2 regions of the Trichocoleus sp. FACHB-6 genome follow, and region 2 is predicted to be linked to the other one. Evidence: predicted binding sites of a transcription regulator. Region 2 holds the regulator's gene; the other holds the start of a gene.
The links. Region 2 encodes HrcA, which represses chaperone genes, less so after heat shock. Its sites were predicted from a motif close to ANTTAGCACTCNNNANTNNNGAGTGCTAANT; they were not measured.
Positions count from the first base shown of each region.

Region 1: a site for HrcA is predicted at 1,298-1,328, ahead of groES (co-chaperone GroES). Genes of this name have one in related genera too.

Region 1 covers NZ_JACJOY010000120.1:80,683-84,100, forward strand. The annotation lists gene groL (chaperonin GroEL) at 1-848, opposite strand, end outside; gene groES (co-chaperone GroES) at 928-1,239, opposite strand; gene H6F66_RS24335 (ferredoxin) at 1,569-2,021, shown strand; gene H6F66_RS24340 (response regulator transcription factor) at 2,227-2,874, shown strand; gene H6F66_RS24345 (NIL domain-containing protein) at 2,939-3,250, opposite strand; gene cysW (sulfate ABC transporter permease subunit CysW) at 3,266-3,418, opposite strand, start outside.
Region 2 covers NZ_JACJOY010000130.1:101,446-104,863, reverse strand. The annotation lists gene H6F66_RS27355 (DUF2834 domain-containing protein) at 119-808, opposite strand; gene hrcA (heat-inducible transcriptional repressor HrcA) at 916-2,028, opposite strand; gene H6F66_RS27345 (hypothetical protein) at 2,194-2,385, shown strand; gene H6F66_RS27340 (rhodanese-like domain-containing protein) at 2,395-2,754, opposite strand; gene H6F66_RS27335 (DUF3352 domain-containing protein) at 2,882-3,418, shown strand, end outside.

The DNA of each region.
Region 1 (3,418 bases), on a different contig from region 2:
CGATCGCCAAAACCAGGAGCTTTGACGGCAACCACGTTCAGCACACCCCGCAGTTTGTTGACTACCAAGGTTGCCAGAGCTTCTTTCTCGATGTCCTCGGCGATAATTACCAGAGGACGACCAGCACGAGCTACTTGCTCCAGCACTGGCACTAAGTCTTGTACTAGAGCGATTTTCTTATCGGTGATGAGCAGGAAAGGCTCATCCATGATCGCTTCCATCCGCTCCATGTCGGTAGCGAAATAGGGAGAGATGTAGCCTTTGTCGAAGCGCATCCCTTCGGTGATTTCGAGTTCAGTGGTCATTGATTTCCCTTCTTCTAGGGAAATTACGCCTTCTTTGCCCACTTTGTCCATTGCTTGGGCGATCATCTGCCCAACTTCATCGTCGTTACCAGCAGAGATAGCTCCGACTTGCGCGATCGCTTTGGAATCTTCTACTTGACGGGCGTGTTGGGCAATCTGCTCGACCAGGAAGCCAATAGCTTTGTCAATACCGCGCTTCAGGGAAATTGCATTGGCTCCAGCAGCAACGTTCCGCAACCCTTCTTTGACCATTGCGTGCGCGAGAACGGTGGCGGTGGTGGTGCCATCACCAGCAGCATCATTGGTCTTGGAAGCAGCTTGACGAATCAGCGCCACGCCAGTATTTTCTACGTGGTCTTCTAGTTCAATTTCTTTGGCGATAGTGACACCATCGTTAACGATTTGCGGTGCGCCAAACTTCTTCTCTAGCACTACGTTACGGCCTTTGGGGCCGAGGGTGACAGCCACGGCTTCTGCCAAAATGTCCATTCCCTTTTCTAGGGCGCGACGAGCGTTTTCGTTGTAAATGATGCGCTTAGCCATATATTTCCAGGTTCTTGGTGAGTATGTGAATTTTGATCTTTAAACAGCTAATTGCGATTAGCCATTAGCCATTAGCTATTTAGTTAACTACGGCTAAAATGTCTTTCTCTGACAGCAAGACGTACTCGTCTGTGCCGAGTTTGATGTCTGTGCCAGCGTACTTGGAGTAGAGAACTTTGTCGCCGACGTTGACTTCCATCTCAACACGAGCGCCTTTATCATCGCGCTTGCCAGGGCCCACAGCGACTACTTCGCCGACTTGGGGTTTTTCTTTAGCATTGTCTGGCAGAAGAATTCCACCAGCGGTTTTCTCTTCAGCGGCGCTCACTTTCACAAATACGCGATCGCCTAGAGGCTTAACGGTGGATACACTCAGAGATACAGCAGCCATACAAATAAAGCTCCTACAACAGGTTTGATATCTAAACGCGATGTTCCTCGCGTTCTAAATTTAGCACTCTCGGCTCCTGAGTGCTAATTTAGCGGAGTAAGGTGTGCGATCGCAAGCAAGTTCTGCAAAATTGTGTGTACGGGTTTCCGAACAAAGATGGGAACTGGGGAAGAGCTGAGGAGGTAAGTCAAAGGAAAAAGTCAAGAATTCTTTTTTTGCATGAGAGCTTTTTTCCTTTTCTGCCGCCAGTCTGCTAAAAGAAAAGTTGGAACTGCCAACGTATTGTCAAAGACGCGAAAAGCCAGAGTTTGCCCAAGAAAGAAGTAAAAATGACTGAAAATACAGTAGCTCAATCTGAAGCCCAGATTCTAGACACCTGTAAGCCACAAGACCAAGATGCTATCCTCGCGTGCGTCCAGAGCTTAGGACTCAATCAAATTCAAAGACACATCTTCATATGTGCTGACCAGACTTTAGCTCAATGCTGCTCAAAGGAAGCCAGTCTAGAATCGTGGAATTACTTAAAGCGTCGCCTCAAAGAGTTAAAAATTGACAAACCCACCGAAACTCGCCCCAACTGCATTTTCCGCACCAAAGCCAACTGCTTGCGAGTTTGCGCCTCTGGCCCAATTCTAGTCGTCTACCCAGACGGCGTATGGTATCGCGGGGCGACTCCGGAAGTAATAGAGCGGATTATCCAAGAGCATCTTATTGGCAACAAAATCGTACAAGAATATGCTTTTTTAGTTCATCCGCTACCAGAACCCTATACAGTAACATAGTAGCTACGTTATATTCTTCCGTATACCTACTAGATCCTTATCGTTGCCACCCATGTAAGTGAGTATAATTATTTGGTTATAAACAGGATTTAGCATTTGTCTAGACCTAGTACAAACCAATACAGCAGGGTGTGCGAAATAACGTAGAGTCTACTTAGAATACGGTTGTAAAATTCACGAATCCAGGCTTGGCGAGTGGGACACCATGAAAGACACCAGTGTAAGAGATAACAAACGACTGTTGCTGATTGATGATGACCCCAACCTGATTTTGCTGGTCAAGGACTACCTGGAGTTTCGAGGGTACGAGGTGATCACTGCGGAAAACGGTCGGGAAGCTCTAGAGGTTCTAGAGCAGGACATTCCTGACATGATCATCTGCGATGTGATGATGCCGGAGATGGACGGAATTGCCCTCGTACAACACGTACGAGAAGACCCCCGCATCAGTTGGATTCCAGTTTTGTTCCTTTCCGCGAAAGGTCAAAGTCAAGATCGGGTGAAGGGACTTAACACTGGGGCTGATGTCTACATGGTTAAGCCATTTGAGCCTGAAGAATTGGTGGCGCAAGTGGAATCGTCCCTTAAGCAAGCCACTCGCCTAATTCATCATCCAAGTCGAGGAACCGAGGGAGGATCAAAACTTCAGGTACCTGAAACCGTAGAATTAACGCCGACTGAGCTAAAAGTTGTTCAGTTTGTGGCACGAGGTATGGCAAATCGAGAAATTGCCGAGCAGATGAATGTCTCTCAGCGGACGATTGAAAGCCATGTGTCCAATATGCTAGGTAAAACCAGTCTCCATAACCGCACGGAGTTAGCTCGGTGGGCAATTGAGAGTAACATGGCGTAAGTCGATTTGGGATTTTAGATTTTGGATTCTAGATTATTCATCCAAAATCTAAAATCCCAAATTGTTACCAGCCCTCTTCTTCTTTATCTGATTTTCTCCAAATTTCTAAATCCATTTCATCCAAGTAGGTGAGGGCGCTTTGAAGCTGGCGAGTTGTCCCTATCAGTTCCAAGTCAAACCAGCCATCATCTCTGGCATTTGCGCCTAGTAAAGCGGCGGCAATATTCACTGTGACACCGTGGTGAGAAATTAGGCGGGAGATGACTGGTTCTTCCTGGTATTGCTTGGGGATGCGGATTCTGACCCTAGTTTTAGTGAGTCGATTATCTTCGGGTGCGGTAGTTGAATTCACTGTCAATTCATTTGTACTGTGCATAAGTATTAACGTCTCCTATTCAACATCTTCGATACGGGTTTTACGCTCTAAAATTTCTTTCAGAACGAGGGTGACTAATGCCAAACCACCAAGCAGTACGGCGGCGGAGAATGCTGATTGAGTTTGATATTGCTTGTAGGCTTCCTCGACAAATAAGGGCAGGGTTTG
Region 2 (3,418 bases):
GCTTGTTTGTTAACTAACTTTAAAGCAGAGACAAAATCGGTTACGTCTGTCTTTGGTCAAGTTAATCTACAATTTCCCTAACCGAAGAAACAGGATTTTTCAACAGGGCTTTTTATACCTACCTACTTACGTTTGAGACGGGCTGCTGCTGTTTTGATACCACCTCGGTAGTAGATTCTGGTAAGGGCGGACGCAGGCAAAGATACGCCAAAGGGCCAAAAAGTGGAATCAGTGCCACAGTCCAAAAAAGTGCAGGATTGTTGATTCCTCGCCGTGCCATATCATCTCCTAGCAGGGCGGGAAATATTAAGCACAATAGACAAAAATCCAGACTCATAACATGAATAAAACGGCTTGTCTGGAACTGTTGAACATAATCTGCCCAATCTGCTCCTAGTAAGCCGTAGCTAACCAAAATAACGCTGCCAATTGTTAGGATAAGGCCCAGCCAGCGAGAATCAAGTATTTTCAAAAATAGATTTTTTTGCCCTGAAAATTGTGTATTCGGTTCGCGCAGTGCCAAATAAGGTAATAAGGCAAAGGCTCCTACTCCAAAGGAGAATGTTGCAAAAGGCCAAGCTGGTATTTTTTGCCCTCTGCCGTCTATAAATAACAGGCAACCGTAAATCAGAGGCCAGACACCCATGATATTAAATAGGGCAATAATCAAAGGGTTGATGCCTGTCCATTGACCTGTTGACAGATTTTTAATCAGTTCAAATGTGTCTGGTTGATTGGGAGGGGCTAATAGAAAGGCGTAGCTAACTAATCCTACCCATAGCAACCAAAAGCCTATTTTTCTAATCATGTTATTTTAAAAAAATGAACCGCAAAGAGACGAAGTACGCTAAGGAAAGAGAGGAAGAGAGTAAATTGGGAATGACCAATCTCTCTCAATCCAAAATTCAAAATCGATTAAGCGGTTTGAGTAAGGGCATCGGAAAGATAATCGGCGGCGGCTTCAACGAGCGCGATCGCATTTTCGTATACCATCCGAGTTGGGCCCAAAACTCCCACACTTCCTACCGGAATAGAACCTTGTCGGTAGGTTGCAGAAATTAGCGTACAAGTACGCATCGGTTCTAAGGGATTTTCGGAACCAATTCTCACTGTCACTCGCGAACCTTGTGGCAGGGTTGTCACTCCTTGAATCTCTGGTGTAGGTAATTCAAAGATTAAAGGCCCAAGCTTGTCTTGTTCCTCTTCCAATAGGTGCATTAACATTTGGATTTGCTGCAACTCAGAAAATTCTGGCTGACGTAACACCTCTGCAACACCGCGAATCATAATTTGGGTTGAAGCGGGTTTTGTGGTGCGACGGATTAAGTCAGAGACTAAACTTCGCAAGGTATCCGCATATCTTTGGAATTCCCGACCTAACTCACTCCAGTCTAAGGCAACTAATTCAACAAGCGATCGCCCTCGCAACTGGCTATTCAAAAAGTTCGATAAAATCTGCAACTCCCGCTCTACAATTTCTGTATCGGGTTCGGTATCTTCTGAAGTGAGCGGCGGTAACTCCATCAAAACGCTAGTCGTCTCATAAGCATCTGTCACCACGATTAGCATCACCCGTCCTGGTTCAACCTGTACCAGCTGCAAATGTCGTAAGTGAGTAGTACGGTTTTGAGGCATCGTGATCAGGGTAATATAACCACTGAGCGTAGTGAGAATTTGCGCTGCTCCTCGTAGCAAAGCCTCGAAGCTCCCATCCTCTAAGTTCAGATTTTTTGTAAATAATTCCTCTACCTGTCTCCCCAATACCTCAGAAGGCTTTATTAGTTGGTCAACATAAATTCTATAGCCAGAGTCAGAGGGCACCCGTCCAGCGGAAGTATGGGGTTGATAGAGTAATCCAGCTTTTTCTAAAGCACCCATCGCATTGCGAATAGTTGCTGGGCTGACGCTGAGATTATATTCTTCTACCAGTGCTTTTGAGCCTACAGGCTCTGCTGTCGCTATATAATGACGAACTGTTGCCCAGAGAATACGTTGTTGCCGATCGGTCAATTTTACTTGTTTAGACATTTAAACAAAAGCCGAATCTAATAGGTTTTAAACACAATGAAAATTCGGGGACTTACGATTATTGATCTATCGTAAGCCCGGCGTTCTTGACAAGCGAGCAGCCGTTTAATTACAGGTTAAATCACAATAGCAGATGCTGTCTTCTGCCTGCCGATCAGTAAAATTGTGGTAGTAGCAGCAAACAGGGGAAAAACTAAGATAAGACTTACTCTGGCACATTTCTCCAGAATATATACACAAGATTCTAGTTGTTGGGGTGTAGGGGCAATTTATTCTCGTTCTCCGGGCTATCCCTGCGAAGCGATCGCTTCCCCATTTTGGCGATTATTAGCCTTTGGGGGAGACGACCGCCTCTAAAAGAAGGAATTAATACCGGGGAATTGTGGAATCTACCAGAAGCGAGTAAGCATCGATACCACCTGCAATATTTTTAACATTGGTAAAGCCTTGACTTTGTAACCACTGACACATCTGAGCCGAACGAATACCGTGATGGCACATTACCAGCGTCTCCGCGTGGGGATCAAAGCGGCTGGGGATTTCATCAGACCATTCGGTAAAGTCCGACAGAGGGAGGATTTCAAACCCCTCAATGCTGGCGATCGCTACTTCAGAAGGCTCTCGCACATCCACCAGTTGTAAACCCTCACGGGCATCACACAGACGCTTTTTGAGTTCTTCTACACTAATCTGGGAAATCTGTTGGGGATAAGATTGAGCTGACATGATGTTGCGTTTCGAGATTAACTAAGATTTTAATAGTTCGGGTGGACGGCAGGCAGCCATAATATTCTCTGACATCTGGATTAGTGTTCTAAGCTTAATCGCTCTCGCGCAAGGTCTGAATTTCGCCATGAAGCAACGCTCATTTTTTTACGCTTTAGCAGCTGGCGTTTTAGTGCTGCTGTTGATTGGTGCTGGTGGCTTTTACTGGTTAAGATCGCCAAGTCCCCTCGCTTTGATGTCGGGCGGACAGATGACGCCATCTGCCGCGATGTTTGTGCCGAAACAGGCACCAGTCATGGTGTCATTGCTGGTGAATCCAGATCGCTTGGAGGAGGGGTTTCGGCAGGCTGTGGATCGTTCGGGGAACCGTGGGCGATCGCGTGTCGAACTAGACCAAGTTAAACAAAGTTTACTGGCTAATACCGATCTCGACTACCAGAAAGATATCCAGCCTTGGCTGGGAGATGAAATTACTTTTTCCGTCACTAGCTTAGATTTTGACCGTACAAGCCAAAATGGGGAACAGCGGGGACTGCTGCTGATTGCAACTAGCAAAAACCCGCAACGCAGCAACGAGTTTGTAGATTTGTTCTGGCAGAAGCAATCTAGCGAAGGCGCTTCTTTGGAGTTTGAACAATACAAAGGTGTAAAGCTGATTTACACG